DNA from 3 places in the Streptomyces sp. NPDC048516 genome. Region 1 is predicted to be linked to each of the others. Evidence: riboswitches for the same ligand, from Rfam matches in the RefSeq annotation. Region 1 holds a riboswitch; each other region holds the start of a gene.
The links. Region 1 has a riboswitch for cobalamin ahead of ACGFR7_RS17150 (cobalamin biosynthesis protein). Riboswitches for the same ligand answer to the same signal wherever they lie in the genome.
Positions count from the first base shown of each region.

Region 1 (6,060 bases):
CGTGAGCAGATCCGGCCAGGAGGCGTCGGCCGGTTCGACGTCGTCCAGCCGCCGGTTCTCCGGGATGCCGACGACCAGCGGGGTGTAGGCGACGGGGGCGCTGTAGTGCAGGGTCGCCGGGGAGCTCGTGGCGGGCATACCGCGGCGCGCCTCGTAGTAGTCGGCGGTGGACTCGGGGATCCAGATGTCGGGCTGTGGTCCGGGCCGGTTGAGGGGGTCGAGGCCCTTGTCGGCCGGCCGGGTCCTCCCGGTCCCCAGGGCCTCGCCCTGCCAGCGCTCGGCGGCGGCGAAGCCCTGGTCGACCTGGTCCCGGGCGGCGGAGTAGACGGTGATCTGGGCGCGCCGGCAGCCGTCGGGGAGGTCGCCCTCGCCGGTCAGGGGCCGGGTGTTGGTCTCGGACAGCTCGTAGTCGAAGGCGGCCTGGCGCAGCGCGGGTTCGGCCTCGGGGGCGGTGAGCAGCCGCAGTTCGAGGGCGGGCGGACAGGGCGCCGCGTCGTTCGGGAGCCGGAGCAGGACGACACCCGCGGTGGCCGGTACGAAGATGACCGCCAGGATCAGCAGGATTCCGGTCCAGTGCCGTAAGGACGACTTCAGCCGGCGGCGTAAGCGGACCCGCAGCGGGGTCGGCGGGCGGGCCTCGGGGGTGGCGAAGGAGAGGATGACGTCGTCGACGGTGTTCTGCTTCGCCGAGCGCGGTTCCCAGACGTCGCCCATCGGGGTCCGTTCACCGGCCAGTTGTTCCCGCAGTGCCCGGACCAGGTCCTCGAAGGTGACGAACCGTTTGCCGGGGATGCCCCGTTCCAGGATCTGGACCAGGGCACGGTTGAAGACGCTGCCCCCGGTGGGCTCCTCCCCGCTGAAGATCCGGCGGTTGGGCTGCGCGGCCATCAGCAGCGAGGTGGGGTGGCGGCAGGAGTGGAAGGCCTCGCTCGCGTTGCCGGCGTAACAGCACTCCAGGACGATCACGATGCGGTCGGCCCGGGCGTTGTCCAGATAGGACAGCACGGTGTCCTGCCAGGAGACGGTCTTGTGCCGCCGTTCCGAGGCACCGACCATGAGGTGCAGATTGCCGCCGTCGTTGCCCACCCGGCCGTGGCCGGAGAAGTACACCAGCAGCAGTCCGCGCGCCTCCTGGACGACGGTGTCCAGCGCCTGTTCCACCTCCCAGGGCTCCTGGGGCCGGCAGGTGACGACCTCGCCCTTGGTGAACAGGTCGGTGCCGGGGGCGAGCAGGGCCTGCTCCAGCTTGCGGACGTTGTCCTTCACCGCGGGCAGCGGGCGCAGCGTGCGGTAGTCGTCGACGCTGATCAGCAGCGCCCGGTTGACCTTGCCCCGTGCGTCGTATTCGGACATCCGGCTCAGTCCCCGGCGGGGCTGCCGCTCCCGTCCGCCGGGCTGCCGGGATCGGGGTGTTCGGGGGAGGCCGTGCCCGGGCCCGCGTCGTCGAGCGCGCGCAGGTCCCCGTCGCCGGCCCCGACCGCGACGGCGGGCCGCTCGCCGGTGCCGCGCTCCTCCCGGCGCCGTCGCAGCCACTCCTGCAGGGCGATGGTGAGACTTTTGGTGATCTCGCCGGTGACGGCGCCGATGATGACCAGGATCAGGTCGTCGAGGCCGGCGGCCATGTCACCGGGGCCGTCGTCGCTCCCGTCCTCGGAACGCGGCCGGAGCAGCCAGCCGTGGCCGGGCCCGTCCAGCCACGGCTCGCGCTCCAGCCAGGCCTTGAGGTCTTCGATGTCCTGGTCAGGATTGTTCGTGCCCGTGATCCTCAGGCGGATCTCGTGACGGTCAGCGCTCTGCGGCATCCCCCGGCCCCCTTCCGGCGGCCCCGTCGCCACCGTGCACCACCAGATAGTGACGTGAGATCAGGGGCACGGGCAACCGTCCGTGACCTCATCGCCACGCTGTGGCGTGCACCACAACGCGTGCCACAGGACAGCGTCGCAGGTCAAGGGCGAGTTGACGGGCATTCGCGGGGCGTGGTGGACTGCCAAAGCCATTCGGCGACAGCTGAGGAAGTCCGGTGCGAATCCGGCGCGGTCCCGCCACTGTCACCGGGGAGCGATCCTCCAGCGAAGGCCACGGTCCGCCTCGCATACGTCGGATGACGTACGCGAGGGACTGGAAGGCCGGAGGACTCGCCGATCCGGGAGCCAGGAGACTCTTGTCGCCGTCACGTCGAGCCAGGGCGCGGACCCTGAGTGAGGACACACCGCCATGCCCGGCCACCCTGTTAGATCTCCACTGCCCGCCGCCACAGGGCCCGTTGGGCGCGCCTGCGCGGCGGTCTGACCGGTGCGCGGCGAACACGCGGGATATGCGTGCGGCGCGGCCCTCGGCTTTCTCGGCGACCTGATCGCAGCGGACCCACGGCGCGGCCATCCGGTGGCCGCCTTCGGCCGGGCCGCGAGCGCCGTCGAACGCCGGCTGTGGCGCGATCACCGCGGATACGGAGCGGCGCACGCCGTGCTGTGTGCGGGCGGGGCCGCCGCCGGGGCCGCGCTGCTGGAGCGCACCGTACGGGCGGCCGTCCCACCTTCCCTGCGCGGCGGCGCCCGGATCGCGCTGACCGCGGCGACGGTTTGGGCGGTGCTGGGCGGCACCTCGCTCGGCCGGGAGGCCCGGGCCGTCGGTGGTGCGCTGACGGCGGGTGATCTGGACGTGGCGCGGGAGCGGCTGCCGCATCTGTGCGGCCGCGATCCCCAGGCCCTGGACGGGTCCCAGATGGCCCGCGCGGTGGTGGAGTCGGTCGCCGAGAACACCTCGGACGCCGTGGTGGGCGCCCTGGTGTGGGGCGCGCTGGGCGGGGTGCCCGGCCTGGTGGCGTTCCGGGCGGTGAACACGCTGGACGCGATGGTGGGGCACAAGTCGCCGCGCCACCGCCGCTTCGGCTGGGCCTCGGCCCGGCTCGACGACGTCGCCGGCTGGCCCGGCTCCCGGCTGACCGCCGCCCTCACCGTGCTCGCGGGTCCCGACCGGCGCGGTGCGCTGCGGGCCTGGCGGGCGGACGGCGGCGCCCATCCGAGCCCCAACGCGGGCCCTGTGGAGGCGTCGTTCGCGGGCGCGCTGGGCGTACGGCTGGGCGGCACGCTGGCCTACGGCGGACGGGTCGAGCACCGGCCGGTGCTCAACGACGGGGCGCCGCCGGTCGCGGTGCCCGACATCGAACGGGCGGTGCGGCTCTCGCGCCGGGTGAGTGTCCTTGCGCTGGCGACCACGGTGGCGGCGCGGCTGGCGGCCGGGGCGCTGCGGCGGTCCCCGGTGGTCACCGCCCGCCCGGCCGCGGGTGCGGTATCGCGCAGGGCCGTGCGTGCACTGGCGCGTACGGCTCACGACAGCCGGAGTCCCGGCGCATGAGGAGGACCCGGTGAACGGGCGCATCAAGGCATCGGGCGGGGCCGTCGGCGGTGGCCTGTTGGTGGCCGGCACGACGTCCGACGCCGGCAAGAGCGTGGTGACGGCAGGGATCTGCCGCTGGCTGGCCCGGCAGGGGGTGCGGGTGGCGCCGTTCAAGGCGCAGAACATGTCCCTGAATTCGTTCGTCACCCGCGAGGGCGCGGAGATCGGGCGGGCCCAGGCGATGCAGGCGGCCGCGGCGCGGGTGGAGCCGACCGCGCTGATGAACCCCGTGCTGCTCAAGCCCGGCAGCGACCGCAGCAGCCAGGTGGTGCTGCTGGGGAAACCGGTGGGCGAGCTCAGTGCCAGGGGCTACCACGAGGGCCGCCAGGAGCAGTTGCTCGGCACGGTCACCGACTGCCTGGCCGAGCTGCGGCGTACCCACGACGCGGTGATCTGCGAGGGCGCCGGAAGTCCCGCCGAGATCAATCTGCGGCGTACCGACCTCGTGAACATGGGCCTGGCGCGGGCCGCCCGGATCCCGGTGGTGGTGGTCGGTGACATCGACCGCGGCGGGGTGTTCGCCTCCTTCTTCGGCACCACCGCGCTGCTGTCCAAGGAGGACCAGGCGCTGGTCGCGGGGTATCTCGTCAACAAGTTCCGCGGCGATGTGACGCTGCTGGAGCCGGGGCTTGCGATGTTGCGGGGCCTCACCGGGCGGCAGACGCTGGGCGTGCTGCCCTTCTCGCACGGCCTCGGCATCGACGAGGAGGACGGGCTGCACGTGTCGCTGCGCGGCGCGGTGCGCGAGAGCGTGGTGGCTCCGCCGCACGGCGCCCAGGTGCTGCGGGTGGCGGTCTGTGCCGTCCCGCTGATGTCGAACTTCACGGACGTGGACGCGCTGGCCGCGGAGCCGGGCGTGGTGGTGCGGTTCGTGGACCGGGCCGAGGAGCTGGCCGACGCGGACCTGGTGGTGTTGCCGGGGACCCGGGGCACGGTCCGGGCGCTGCAGTGGCTGCGCGAGCGCGGACTGGCGGACGCCGTCGTCCGGCGGGCCGCCGAGGGCCGCCCGGTGCTGGGCATCTGCGGCGGCTTCCAGATGCTGGGCGAACGCATCGATGACGACGTGGAGTCAAAGGCAGGGACGGTCGACGGGCTGGGGCTGCTGCCCGTGCGCGTACGGTTCGCGGTGGAGAAGACCCTGGCGCGGCCGGTCGGCGAGGCGCTGGGCGAGCCGGTGGCGGGCTACGAGATCCACCACGGCGTCGCCGAAGTGACCGGCGGGGACGAGGCGTTCATGTCCGATGGCGAAGGGCGCAGCCTGGACGGGTGCCGGGCCGGCTCCGTATGGGGCACGCACTGGCACGGCTCGCTGGAGAGCGACGGCTTCCGGCGGGCCTTCCTGCGGCGCGTCGCGGCGGACGCGGGGAGGGCGTTCGTACCGGCCCCCGGCACCGCCTTCGCCGCCCTGCGCGAGGAGCAGCTCGACCGGCTGGGCGATCTGATCGAGGAGCACGCGGACACCGGCGCGCTGCTGCGGCTGATCGAGGAAGGAGTACCGGAGGGGCTGCCGTTCGTGCCTCCGGGGGCGCCATGAGGGTACGCGGTGGAGGACCGCGACCGACGCAGAGGACGCAGATGACGCAGCCGCCCGACGACCTGGAGGACGACACCGCATGACTACCGCTCACCACACCGCCACCGCCCCGCAGTACCCCTTCACCGCGGTGGTCGGCATGGACGATCTGCGGCTGGCGCTGCTGCTGAACGCGGTCAGCCCCGCGGTGGGCGGGGTGCTGGTCCGCGGGGAGAAGGGCACCGCCAAGAGCACCGCCGTGCGTGCGCTGTCGGCGCTGATGCCGCAGGTGGACGTGATCAGCGGCTGCCGCTTCGCCTGTGCCCCGGCCGCGCCCGACCCCGGCTGCCCCGACGGGCCGCACGAGGCGGGTGCCGCCGAGGACCGCCCGACGCGGATGGTCGAACTGCCCGTCGGTGCCTCCGAGGACCGGCTGGTCGGCGCGCTGGACATCGAGCGGGCGCTGTCGGAGGGCGTGAAGGCCTTCGAACCGGGCCTGCTGGCCGATGCGCACCGCGGAATCCTCTACGTCGACGAGGTCAACCTCCTCCACGACCATCTGGTGGACCTGCTGCTCGACGCGGCCGCCATGGGCGCCTCGTACGTCGAGCGCGAAGGTGTCTCCGTACGGCACGCGGCCCGCTTCCTGCTCGTCGGCACGATGAACCCCGAGGAGGGCGAGCTGCGGCCGCAGCTGCTGGACCGGTTCGGGCTCACCGTCGAGGTCGCGGCCTCGCGCGAGCCCGGCCAGCGGGTGGAGGTGGTCCGGCGCCGGCTGGCGTACGACGCCGACCCGGCCGGTTTCGCCGCACGCTGGGCGGCCGAGGAGGACGCGCTGCGCCACCGCATCACCGCGGCCCGGGAGTTGCTGCCGGGCGTGACGCTGGGCGACGCGGCGCTCCGGCAGATCGCCGCGACCTGCGCGGCGTTCGAGGTGGACGGGATGCGCGCGGACATCGTGATGGCGCGTACGGCCACGGCGCTGGCCGCCTGGGCGGGGCGGACCGACGTCCTGGAGGAGGACGTACGCCAGGCGGCGCTGCTGGCGCTGCCGCACCGCCGGCGCCGCAACCCCTTCGACGCGCCGGGCCTGGACGAGGACAAGCTCGACCGGACGCTGGAGGAGTTCGGCGGGGCGGACGAGGACACGG
Region 1 covers NZ_JBICWS010000007.1:316,385-322,444, reverse strand. Annotated here, with positions in the region: gene ACGFR7_RS17160 (caspase family protein) at 1-1,353, opposite strand, end outside; gene ACGFR7_RS17155 (hypothetical protein) at 1,359-1,802, opposite strand; cobalamin riboswitch at 2,009-2,161, shown strand; gene ACGFR7_RS17150 (cobalamin biosynthesis protein) at 2,293-3,354, shown strand; gene ACGFR7_RS17145 (cobyric acid synthase) at 3,365-4,930, shown strand; gene ACGFR7_RS17140 (putative cobaltochelatase) at 5,010-6,060, shown strand, end outside.

Region 2 (6,060 bases), on a different contig from region 1:
TCCGCGTACTCGGCCCACTCCGTCAGCCACATGCCGAGGTCCGGATCCGGCCCCAGGTCGTACGGCGGTGGCGGCTCGAACGGCAGATTCATGATCTTTCCTCCCCCTGTCCGGCCACTCTAATCGAGCCGGTGGTTGCCAGGGGCTGACGGTTGCTCAGGATGCCAAGGCCCTACGGGGCCACTCACCCGGCGGTGGAGGGAGTCATCTGGGGGGCTCGGGTACCGCCAGGGTCGGGAAGCGGCCGGAAATCGGCCGGATAACGGCCCAAGGGCGCTGGTCAGAGGCGGGGCCGGTGGGGTAGATCAGGAGTGGGGAGAGGGCGCGGTGGCCCCTGGCGGTGCCGTGGCGGGAGATCGGCAGGAGATCGGAGAGCAGGCTGCATGTCGGTACGACGTCTGAACCATGCGGTGCTTTACGTCCGTGATGTGGCGCGGTCGGTTGCCTTCTACACCGAGGCCCTGGGGCTCACGGTGGGGATGGAGGTTCCGGGACAGGCCGCCTTCCTCCACGCCCCCGGCTCACTCAACGATCATGATCTGGCGCTGTTCGCGGTGGGGGCGGATGCACCGGGACCCGAGGCAGGGCGGGTCGGGCTCTACCACCTGGCCTGGGAGATCGGCACGCTCGGGGAGCTCGTCGCGGCCCATGCGCAGCTCGTCGAGCGGGGAGCGCTGGTGGGATCGAGTGATCACCTCGTCGCCAAGTCGCTGTACGCCAAGGACCCGGACGGCAACGAGTTCGAGGTGATGTGGCGGGTCCCGCGGGAGGACTGGCCGGGACCGGACGAGCCGGAGCGGGTGCGGCCACTCGATCTGGCGGAGGCGCTGCGGCGCTGGGGACCGGATCTGGCGACGGGGGCGGCAGCCGGTTCGGCCACCTGAAGGAGCCGGTGACGGTGCCGGGCGCCACTACGGGCGCCGGGGACGCCTGCGGGGCGTGGTGCCCACGCGCCTCAGGAGTCCGGCGTGGCACGCTCCGTCGGCTCCGTCGGCCCCGCCTGCTCCGTCGGCTGGGTTCGCTCCGACCGCTCAGCACGCTCCGCCCAGCGCTTTTCGACGCCGGTCAGTCGCCAGTACGCCAGCGCCGCGGCCCACACCACCACGAACAGGCCGACGATGAGGAAGCCGACATTGTCGAGGTCGAGGCCGGAAATCCAGCCGGTCAGCGGGTCGTTGAGGGCAAGTTTGTCGTGCAGCACGGTCACCAGCTCGATCGTGCCGATGAAGAAGGCGACGGCGATCGACAGGCCGGTGATGGTGAGGTTGTAGTAGACCTTGCGCACCGGGTTGGAGAACGCCCACTGGTAGGCGAAGTTCATGAAGGTGCCGTCGAGGGTGTCGAACAGGCTCATGCCGGCGGCGAAGAGCAGCGGCAGGCACAGCACGGCGTACCAGGGCAGGCCGGCCGCGGCGCCGCTGCCCGCCATCACCATCAGCGTCACTTCGGTCGCGGTGTCGAAGCCGAGTCCGAAGAGGAAGCCGAGTGGGAACATCTGGCCGGGACGGGAGATCGAGCGGGTGAACCGTCCCAGGAAGCGGTTCATGAAGCCGCGCGCGTCGAGGCGCTGCTCCAGCTCGGCCTCGTCGTACTGGCCGTTGCGCATACCGCGGAAGACCCGCCAGATTCCGGCCAGCGCGATCAGGTTGAGGGCGGCGATGAGGTAGAGGAACGTGCCCGAGACGGTGGTGCCGACGGTGCCCAGGATCTGGTGCGTACGGGACTCGTCGTTGAGCAGGGTGCCCGCGAGCTGGGCGCCGCCCGCCACCAGGGCCGCCATCGCGACGACCACGCTGGAGTGGCCCAGGGCGAACCAGAAGCCGACCGAGACCGGTCGCTTGCCGTCGGCCATCAGTTTGCGGGTGGTGTTGTCGATGGCGGCGATGTGGTCGGCGTCGAAGGCGTGCCGCATCCCGAGGGTGTAGGCGGTGACACCGAGCCCCACGCCGAAGACCTGGCTGCCCACGGCGTAGTGATACGGCACCACGAGCAGGAAGAGCACGCCGAAGGCGATGACGTGCAGACCGGCTATGACGGCCATCAGGCCCGCTGTGCGGACGGTGTCCTGCCGGCGCCAGCGGAACGCCGCGGAGGCAGGGGTGGTACGGGTATCGGTGGACAGGGCCATCCGGCGGTCACGCTCCAGCACCTCGTGGATCACTTCGTGAGATGCCGTGGCCGGTCTCCTGGCTTACGGGTGCACGCGCCCGCCCCGCCTTCCCGGCCGCGGGTCGCGGTCAGTGGCGCCGCAGACGCGCCGTGCGTCTGCGGAAGGGGCGGAAACTCCCCGATCACAGTGGCGAGGGCCGCTCCGGTCTGGGACCACAAGGTCCGTCACCGGCTTCCCGAACACCACGGCCCGGCCACTCTAGCTGCCATGGGGTGGTTGCTGCCGCCCCGGTCGTCCTTTGCGCCGGCGGCCTCGGGGGCCGTTGGTTCGCGGCGGCGCAGTAGTCCTCAGCAGTTCTCGGCAATTCGCAGCAGTTCCCGGGCAGTCCTCGGTGGTCCTCGGTGGTCCTCAGTAGTGCTCAGTAGTCCAGGGAGGAGAGGAAGGCGTGGAGTTCGCGGTCGAAGAGCGCGGTGTTCTCCAGATTGACCATATGCGCCGCGCCCGGTATCCGGACTCTTCGGGCGCCGGGAACGGTGAGCGTGATCGCATGGGCGTTGGCGGAGATGTCCCTGCTGTCGAGGTCGCCGTCGAATACGACGGTGGGCACCCGTATCTCGCCCAGGCGGTCGGCGGCACCGACCTCAAGGGGCATACCGGCACCCGCACCCTCGCCATGTACCTCCACATTGGCCTCGGCCGAGGCACGCATCCGCGCACGGAAGCCGGGGTGTACGGCGGAGGGTTCGCGGTGCGGCCCGTCCACCCACATCCGCAGGAAGTGCTCGACATAGCGTTCCGCCCCGTCCGGTGCGCCGATCGCCGCCACCTGCTCCTTGATGTGCTCCAGGAGGAAGGGGTCGGTGAAGGCGCGGCCGCTGATGCCGGGGGAGGCGAGCGCGAGGGCCGTCACCCGCTCCGGGCGGGCTATGGCGGTGTCGAGCGCGACCCGCGCGCCATGGGAGAGGCCGACGAGGACGGCGCCGGGAACGCCGAGGGCGTCGAGCAGGGCGCACAGGTCGTCGTGGTTCGTGTAGTCCCCGGCCACGGTGGAGGACAGGCCATGGCCCCGGAAGTCGTAACGGATCGCGCGCAGGCCGGAGTTCACCAGCCAGGCGAACTGCTCGTCCCACATGTGCTGGTCGAGCATGCCGCCGTGGAGCAGCACCACCGCGGGGCCCGAGCCGGCCGTTTCGTAGAACAGCTCACCGTCCTCGACCGGCACGAGCCCGTTGTCGATCTCGGACCAGTCGGTGATTCCTCGGGTCATCTTGCAGGCCGTCCTTTGTGTACCGGATGCGATGAAGTGGGCGTGATGCCATTGTCGTCGCTCTTGCCGCTGCTGCCGCAACTGCCGGTTTCCTCCGGTGTCACGTGTGAGCCGTCCGCCAGCTGCCGGAACTCCTCGCCGAGCCGGTCCAGTACGTGGAGCGCGGTACGGACGTCCTCGGTGGAGAGGTCGGCCAGCCGCTGCCTCAGCTCCGCTGCCTCGGATTCCCGGACGCCGCGTATCGCCTCCGTGCCTTCGTCGGTGAGCCGGATCAGGGGCGAGCGGCGGTGTGCGGGGTTCGGGGCGGTCACGACCAGGCCCAGCTCCATGGCGTGGTTCACCCGGCGCTGCACCGGCTGCCGGTCGAGCCCCATCCCGCGCGCCAGTTGCGGCACGGTGCGCGGACCTTCGGCGCGCAGCGTGTCCAGCAACGCGTGTTCGCCGGCGGTCATGCCCGTGCCCGTCAGCTCGTGTTCCACCGCGCGGACGACCGTGCGATGCAGCGGCCACAGGCGTCGGAGGACGCCGTACAGCAGGTCTTCGGTGGGCGACGGCTCCCCGTCGCCGGCTTCCTTCACGTCATCGGCGCGCATCTCATTGACACTCATGATGTCATGATGACATCGCTGATGTCGTTTGGGAAAGGGGCTGCCGCGGAAAGGAATGGAGAAGGCGGCGGGCGCGACGGGGCTCGTGCGGCCGGCCGACGGGAGAAGAGGCGGGAACGGTCCAGGAGAAGTGACGAGAGCGGTCGACGAGACCAGTCGACGAGAAGAGGCGAGGAAAGGGGATGGTGGATGAAGGTCGGTCTGTTGCGTGCGGTCGGGGTGGCCACGGCCGTGTACGGGGTGGCGGTGGCGGCGCTGCCCGATCTGCTGGCACGGCCCTCGGGGCTGGCCGACGCCAGAGGGCGGACCGCGCCGGCGACCCGCACCGCACTGCGCCCGCTGGCCTGGCGGGACGCGGTGAGCGGGTTGGCGATGACGGTGGCTCCGGAAGGGCCGGCCCTGCGCACCGCCGCCTGTGTGCGGATCGCGGCGGACTTCGGGGACGCCGTCCTGCTCGGTGCGACGCTGCCGGGGCGCGGCCGGAAGCTGACGGCGGTGGCGGTGTCCGTCGGGTGGGGTGCGCTGTCGGTGGCCGGGCTGCTCGCCGACCGGGGGCGGTGGGGGAGCGGGGTCATGCGCTCGGTGGAGGTGGGGCCTCTCCGGGTGCGAAGGTGATGATGAGGTCGGCGCGGTCGCGGGTGGCCGCCACCACACGGGCGTTGGCCTCGTCCGAGGCGCGTACGAACCGCTCGGCGTCGGCCCGCGGACGCCCGAACCGCTCATGCCGGTCGACCAGCCGCCGGATCCGTTCCGGGGTCTCCAGCTCCACGTACCAGACCTCGTCGAGCAACGCCCGGACCCGCGGCCAGGGGGCGGAGTCGAGGAGGAGGTAGTTGCCCTCGGTGACGATGAGGGGAATGTGGGGCGCGACGGGGATGCTGCCGGCCACCGGCTCCTCGATACGGCGGTCGAACGCCGGGGCGTAGACGGCGGTGTCCGGCTCCGGGGAGCGCAGCCGCGCCAGCAGCGCGGCGTAGCCGGCCGGGTCGAAGGTGTCCGGCGCGCCCTTGCGGTCCGTACGGCCCAGGCGGCGCAGCTCCGCCTCGGCGAGATGGAAGCCGTCCATCGGGACGAGTGCCGCCTGACCGGCCAGCTCCGCCACGAGGTGGGCGGCGAGGGTGGACTTGCCGGCGCCGGGCGGGCCGGCGATGCCGAGCAGCCGCCGTCGGCCTGGGGTCGCGGAGGCGGCGAGCCGATGGGCGCGGGAGAGGAGGAGCCGGAGATCCATGGTGCGTCCATCGTGCCTGACCGGGTGCGTTCCCGGTGCTTGACCGGGTGTGTCAGGGGTGCCTGACGGCGGGGTGTGTTCCTCGTGCCCGTGACGGGGTGCCGCTTCGGGCTTGCGGTTTCCGCTGCGTCAACTTCTACGGTCATCCATGGGGCCGGAGAGACCGGCCCGGCGAGGGGAGGCACGGCAATGGCCTGGTCGATCGCGGAAGTGGCCCGGATGTCCGGGGTGACGTCCCGGACGCTGCGGCATTACGACGAGATCGGTCTGCTGCCGCCCGCGGGGATCGGAAGTAACGGGCACCGCTACTACGAGGAGGCGGACCTGCTGCGGCTGCAGCAGATCCTGCTGATGCGGGAGTTGGACCTGGGACTGCGGGAGATCCAGGCGGTTCTGGACAGCCAGGTCGACCGGGTGGCCGTACTGGGCGAGCACCACCGGCGCCTGCTGAGGGAACGGGACCGGCTGGAGACGCTGGTCCGCACGGTCGGGCGGACCCTCGCCGAACTGGAGGAAGGCAAGAACGACATGGTAAAGATCAACAGGCCGGAGAACCTGTTCGAGGGCTTCGAGGCCTCTGCCGCCGAGGCCGAGGCCGAGGTGCGCGAACGGTGGCCGGCGAAGTGGGAGCAGGCCCGGCAGGCCAGGGAGGCCATGACCGCCGAGGAGCAGGAGCGGTGGCAGCGTGAGGTGACGGCGCAGATGATCCGCATAGCGGAGTTCATGGTGGCCGGCACACCGGTTGCCGATCCCGCGGTGCAAGCCGAGATGCACGCCCACTACCAGGACATCTGCCGGTTCTGGACCCCGGACGCGGCCGCCTACAAGGGGCTGGCCCAGACCTACG
Region 2 covers NZ_JBICWS010000033.1:543-6,602, forward strand. Annotated here, with positions in the region: gene ACGFR7_RS35265 (hypothetical protein) at 1-92, opposite strand, end outside; gene ACGFR7_RS35270 (VOC family protein) at 384-884, shown strand; gene ACGFR7_RS35275 (HoxN/HupN/NixA family nickel/cobalt transporter) at 956-2,161, opposite strand; cobalamin riboswitch at 2,159-2,372, opposite strand; gene ACGFR7_RS35280 (alpha/beta fold hydrolase) at 2,529-3,377, opposite strand; gene ACGFR7_RS35285 (MarR family winged helix-turn-helix transcriptional regulator) at 3,374-3,985, opposite strand; gene ACGFR7_RS35290 (hypothetical protein) at 4,175-4,600, shown strand; gene ACGFR7_RS35295 (nucleoside/nucleotide kinase family protein) at 4,557-5,213, opposite strand; gene ACGFR7_RS35300 (MerR family transcriptional regulator) at 5,403-6,060, shown strand, end outside.
Region 2: it holds a riboswitch for cobalamin, as region 1 does, so the genes downstream of both, ACGFR7_RS35275 (HoxN/HupN/NixA family nickel/cobalt transporter) here and ACGFR7_RS17150 (cobalamin biosynthesis protein) in region 1, are expected to answer to the same signal.

Region 3 (6,060 bases), on a different contig from region 1:
TGTTCTGCTTGGGAAGGACCCCCGTGTACGCCGGATCACGCCGCCACTCCGTACGGTTGATACCCGCCCTGATAGCGGCGGGGACTCTGTTGACCGCGTGCGGGCCGGGTGCCGATGCGCCGAAGGCGGACCAGCCTGCGGCGAAGGTGACCGTCACCCCGGCCGCCGGAAGCAAGTCGGTCAAGCTCGGCTCGGGGATATCCGTGCGGGCCGACGACGGAAAGCTCGTCTCGGTCGAGGTCAAGGACGACAAGGGCGGCACGGTCACCGGGCAGATCGCCGGTGATGGCACGTCATGGAAGTCGGACGGCAAGGTCAAGCCGATGACCACCTACACCGTGCGGACGAGGACGAAGTCGGCGCAGGGCAAGGAATCCGCCGCCACCTCGGAATTCACCACGGAGCAGGCCGGCAAGGTCAACAAGCTCACCAACACCCCCGGCGGCGGGCAGACCGTGGGCACCGGAATGCCGATATCGATCCTCTTCGACCACCCGGTGGCGAAGGACCGGCGCGCCGAGATCGAGAAGGCGCTGAAGGTCACCACCCAGCCGAAGGTCGAGGGTGCCTGGGGCTGGGTCAAGGACTACTCCGGCAAGGACCGGATCGACTGGCGTCCCAAGGACTACTGGCCGTCCGGCACCAAGGTCTCCGTCAAGGGCGCACTGTCCGGGATCAACTCCGGTGACGACGGCGGCTGGTTCGCCCGTGACTACAACTTCGGCTTCCGCATCGGCGCCGATCACAAGGCCGTCATCGATGTGCCCTCGCACACGCTGACCATGTACGAGAACGGCAAGAGCGTCGGCACCATCACCGGCTCCGCGGGCTCCCCGCAGGACCCGACCCGCGGCGGTGTGCACACCGTACGCAGCAAGAACGCGGCCGAGACGATGGACTCCGCCACCATCGGCCACGGGGACGAGTGGAAGCTGCCCTCCAAGTGGGTCACCCACCTCACCGCGTCCGGGACCTTCCTGCACTCCGCCCCGTGGAACAAGTCGATCGGCACGGTCAACAACAGTCACGGCTGCTTCGGTATGACCACCTCGGACGCCAAGAAGATCTACGACTTCCTGCCGATCGGCTCCACCGTCGAGGTGAAGGGCACCAGCAACACCAACAAGACCGACGTCGGTAACGGCCTGGAGGTCTGGCAGGAGAGCTGGACGCAGTGGCAGCAGCGCAGCGCCCTGCAGCACTGACCCGGGCGCCCGGCGTTCCGCCGGTCATCTGCGCTGCCTGGCAAGGCCGCGGGGGCGGGTGAGCAGCAGGAAGACGGTGGCCAGGACGGCGACGGCCTGGGCCAGGGCCGCCAGCTTCTTGTCGGCGCTCCAGCCCGGTTCGTACATGTCAGGCAGCGGTCCCGGCGCGCCGATGTCCACGTAGGTGTAGAGGAGCAGCAGCGCGAGTCCGCCGGTCGCGACGAGCCAGGCGAAGGTGTCGCCGGCCGGCCGGCGCCAGACCAGCACGAGCACGGCGGCGAGCGCGGCCAGCGCGGCCTCGATACGGAAGAGCAGACCCTGGCTGATGGTTGCCGTGACCCCGTCGTAGCGGCCGGCGAGCCGGGCGTGGACATAGGCGTCCAGTGCCAGGCCGGCCGCCGCCAGCAGCCGTGCGACACCGCGGGCGGCCCGGCCGGACCGCCCGCGGCCGGACGCCCGCCCGTGGTGCGGTACGGAGTGGTCTGGTGCCACGGCTTCTCCAAGCCTCTCGGTGGGCGGCCGTAGCCGAAGCGGCGGACGGTGGGCCGGCGGTGCCTCCCGCTGGGCCTTCGGTCCGGGGGTGTCCCCCTGGGCCTTCGGTCCGGCCGGCCCGGTCCCGTCGGGCCGCACCCACCTCAATAGACCTCAGACGCCGCCGCCCGGCCATCCGGGCGGCGGCGTTCGGCGTACCGGGCGGCCGGGCGCCGCCGTACCGTGCACGGCGGGCCGGTGGCCGGGGCCGTGGCCGTGGCCGTGGCCGTGGCCGTGCCGGTGGCCGTGGCCGTGGCCGTGGCCGTGCCGGTCAGCGGATCTCGCTCGTCGTACGGCGGTAGGTCGAGCGGCGGTCGTCGATCTCGGTCCAGCGGTCGCCGTAGACGTTCTCGGTGATGCCCGGCTCCCGCAGGAAGTCGTGCGGGAAGCCCAGCGGTACCGCGCTGCACCGGTCGAGCCGCGCCTGCGCGTCGGCGTCCAGCGTGACATCCACCGCGGCGAGGTTGTCGAGAAGCTGGCTCTCCTTGGTGGCGGCGATGATCGGGATGATGTTGCCGGGCCGGCCGCGCAGCCACGCCAGCGCCACCTGCGCCGGGCTCCAGCCGCCCTGCTCGGCGATCTCCAACACCGCGGTGACGGTCTCCTCGGTGTGGTGGTCGGACCGGTCCGTCTCGCCGACGACATCCAGCCGGCCGGTCTCCCCGCGGCGGTACTTGCCGGTGAGCCGCCCGGCCGCGAGCGGCGCCCAGGCCAGCACCGCCAGGTCGAAGGCGCGAGCCTGCGGCAGCAGTTCGCGCTCCGGCGTCCGCTCCAGCAGGTTGTAGCGCAGCTGCGAGCCGGCGAACGCGGTCCAGCCGCGCAGCTCGGCCAGGGTGTTCGCCTGCGCGATCTCCCAGGCGGGCCAGTCGGAAACGCCGAGGTAGAGCACCTTTCCCGAGCGCACCAGGTCGTCGAGCGCCCGCATCACCTCCTCCACGGGCGTGAAGTTGTCCCGTGCGTGCACCCACAGCACGTCGAGGTGGTCGGTGCGCAGCCGCTCCAGGCTCTCCTCCACCGACCGGACCAGGTTCTTGCGGTGATTGCCCGCCGCGTTCACATCGCCCTTGCGGGTCGCGCAGGTGTATTTGCTCGCCAGCACGAAGCGGTCCCGGCGGCCTTCGAGCAGTTCCCCCAGGATCCGCTCCGAGGCGCCGTCGGTGTAGTTGTTGGCGGTGTCGATGAAGTTGCCGCCCGCTTCCGCGTAGGCGTCCAGGATCCGGCCGCTGGTGTCCTTGGGAGCGCCCCAGCCCCAGTCCTCGCCAACGGTCATGGCGCCCAGGCTCAGCTCGCTCACCCGTAGACCGGTCCTGCCGAACAGTGTGTAGCGCACGTGGTTCCCTTCGATCGGTGCAGCTCGCCGGTGGTGCGCTCACGCTAGGAGCTGGAGCGCCCTCCAAGGCAAGGCGCGGCCGGTCGTCGGGGTCCGGTTCCGGCCTCGTCGGTGGCGCGAACCGCGCGGGCGTCGGTGGCGCGAGCGGCGCGGGCGTCGACGGCATGCCCCCGGAGATATGCCTTGGGGGACATTCCTTGGGGAGACCTCCCCAGGGAAGCCATGCCCTAGGGTGGGCCGGGCAACTGGTTCGCCCTGTCCGCCAGGCAGGCGCGTCGCAAGAGGGAACCCGGTGGAATTCCGGGACTGCCCCGCAGCGGTGAGTGGGAACGACCGCCGTCATACGCACTGGGCCCGGGCCGGGTCTGGGAAGCGACGGCCAGTAGATGTCCGCCTTGGCGGATGTGCCCGCGAGTCCGAAGACCTGCCAGTGCCCCCGTGCGACCGGTGCGCGGGGAGATCTCGGTGACCTCGAGGGCGGGTCGGCGGACATCAGACGGGTACGTCCGGCTTGTTTGCGCCGGGGCCCGTCCGGATTGCCGTTCCTTCGCGTCCTTGACCCGTCCCGGGGTCCATGGAGACATACTCGCGAAGGAGAGTTCCGTGACCAGCGCATCCGCAGCCGCGGCAGCACGCGCCACCCTGCACGGCTACCCCCGTCAGGGGCCGAACCGTGAACTCAAGAAGGCCGTCGAGGGCTACTGGAAGGGCCGCGCCGGCGCCGACGCCCTGCGCGCCACCGCCGCCGAACTGCGCCGCGCCAATTGGCGGCAGCTCGCCGAGGCCGGTGTCCACGAGGTGCCGACCGGCGACTTCTCGTACTACGACCATGTGCTGGACACCAGCGTCATGGTGGGGGCTGTCCCGGACCGCCACCGCGCCGCGGTCGCCGGCGACGCCCTCGACGGCTACTTCGCGATGGCCCGCGGCACCCAGAAGGTGGCGCCGCTGGAGATGACCAAGTGGTTCGACACCAACTACCACTATCTGGTGCCGGAGTTGAGCCCTGACACGGTCTTCGCCGCGGACTCCGGCAAGCAGGTCGCCGAGCTGACCGAGGCACTGGCTCTCGCTCCGGCCGCCCGCCCGGTCCTCGTAGGGCCGGTCACCTACCTGCTGCTGGCCAAGCCCGCGCCCGGTGTGGCGGCCGGTTTTGATCCGCTGACGCTGCTCGACCGGCTGCTGCCCGTCTACGCCGAGGTCCTTGCCGATCTGCGGGCGGCCGGCGCCGACTGGGTACAGCTGGACGAGCCGTCGCTGGTGCAGGACCGCTCCCCCGCCGTGCTGAACGCCGCGGCCCGCGCCTACCGCGATCTCGGCGTCCTCTCCGACCGCCCTCAGCTGCTGGTCGCCTCGTACTTCGACCGGCTGGGCGAGGCGCTGCCGGTGCTGGCGAAGGCGCCCGTCGAGGGGCTGGCGCTGGACTTCACCGGCGCCGCGGCCGGCAACCTCGGGGACCTGGCGGCGGTCGGCGGACTGCCCGGCAAGCGGCTGGTCGCCGGTGTCGTCGACGGCCGCAATGTGTGGATCAACGACTTCGAGAAGTCGCTGGCCACGCTGGGCACGCTCCTCGGCCTGGCCGAACGGGTCGATGTGTCGACCTCCTGCTCCCTGCTGCACGTCCCGCTGGACGCCGCCGCCGAGCGCGATATCGACCCGCAGATCGCCCGCTGGCTGGCCTTCGCCCGGCAGAAGACCGCGGAGGTCGTGACGCTGGCGCGCGGTCTGGCGCGGGGCACCGGCGCCATCGCCGCCGAACTCGCCGCCAACCGCGCCGACCTGGCCTCCCGGGCACATTCCGCCCTCACCCACGACCCGGCCGTGCGCGCCCGGGCCGCGGCCGTCACCGACGCCGACGGCCGCCGTTCGCAGCCGTACGACGGGCGGACCGCCGCCCAGCGCGCGCACCTCGGGCTGCCGCTGCTGCCGACCACCACCATCGGCTCGTTCCCGCAGACCGCCGAACTGCGCACCGCCCGCGCCGACCTGCGGACCGGACGGATCACGGCCGCGGGCTACGAGGAGCGCATCGCGGCCGAGATCCGCGAAGTCCTGGCCTTCCAGGAGAAGGCCGGCCTCGATGTCCTGGTGCACGGTGAGCCGGAGCGCAACGACATGGTGCAGTACTTCGCCGAACAGCTCACCGGCTACCTCGCCACCCGGCACGGCTGGGTGCAGTCCTACGGCACCCGCTACGTCCGCCCGCCGGTCCTGGCCGGGGACATCTCCCGCCCCGGGCCGATGACGGTCCGCTGGACGACGTACGCCCAGTCGCTCACCGACCGCCCCGTCAAGGGCATGCTCACCGGCCCGGTCACCATGCTCGCCTGGTCCTTCGTCCGCGACGACCAACCGCTCGGCGAGACCGCCCGGCAGGTGGCCCTCGCGCTGCGCGACGAGGTGCGTGACCTGGAGGCGGCGGGAATGTCGGTCATCCAGGTCGACGAGCCCGCGCTGCGCGAGACCCTGCCCCTGCGCGCCGCCGGCCACGCCGCGTATCTGGCCTGGGCCACCGAGGCGTTCCGCCTCACCACCGGCGGGGTCCGGCCGGACACCCAGATCCATACGCATATGTGCTACGCGGAGTTCGGCGACATCCTGCGGGCCATCGACGATCTCGACGCCGATGTCATCAGTCTGGAGGCGGCCCGCTCCCATATGCAGGTCGCCGGGGAGCTCGCCACGGCGGGGTATCCGCGCGAGGTGGGTCCCGGTGTCTATGACATCCACTCGCCGCGCGTACCGGGCGTGAACGAGGCAACGGCCTTGCTGCACAAAGGACTTGAGGCCATCCCGGCCGAGCGGCTGTGGGTCAACCCCGACTGCGGTCTGAAGACCCGCGGCTGGCCCGAGGTGCGGGCCGCCCTGGAGAACCTGGTCGCCGCGGCCCGCGAGGTCCGCGGGAGCCTGCCCGGCACGGCTTCCTGACGGCGGACGGGGCGGGGCCGGCACCCGCGGGGGTGCCGGCCCCGGCCCGGTCCTCCGTGGGAGCGC
Region 3 covers NZ_JBICWS010000012.1:229,080-235,139, forward strand. Annotated here, with positions in the region: gene ACGFR7_RS24215 (Ig-like domain-containing protein) at 24-1,205, shown strand; gene ACGFR7_RS24220 (hypothetical protein) at 1,230-1,697, opposite strand; gene ACGFR7_RS24225 (aldo/keto reductase) at 2,008-3,066, opposite strand; cobalamin riboswitch at 3,311-3,498, shown strand; gene metE (5-methyltetrahydropteroyltriglutamate--homocysteine S-methyltransferase) at 3,670-5,994, shown strand.
Region 3: it holds a riboswitch for cobalamin, as region 1 does, so the genes downstream of both, metE (5-methyltetrahydropteroyltriglutamate--homocysteine S-methyltransferase) here and ACGFR7_RS17150 (cobalamin biosynthesis protein) in region 1, are expected to answer to the same signal.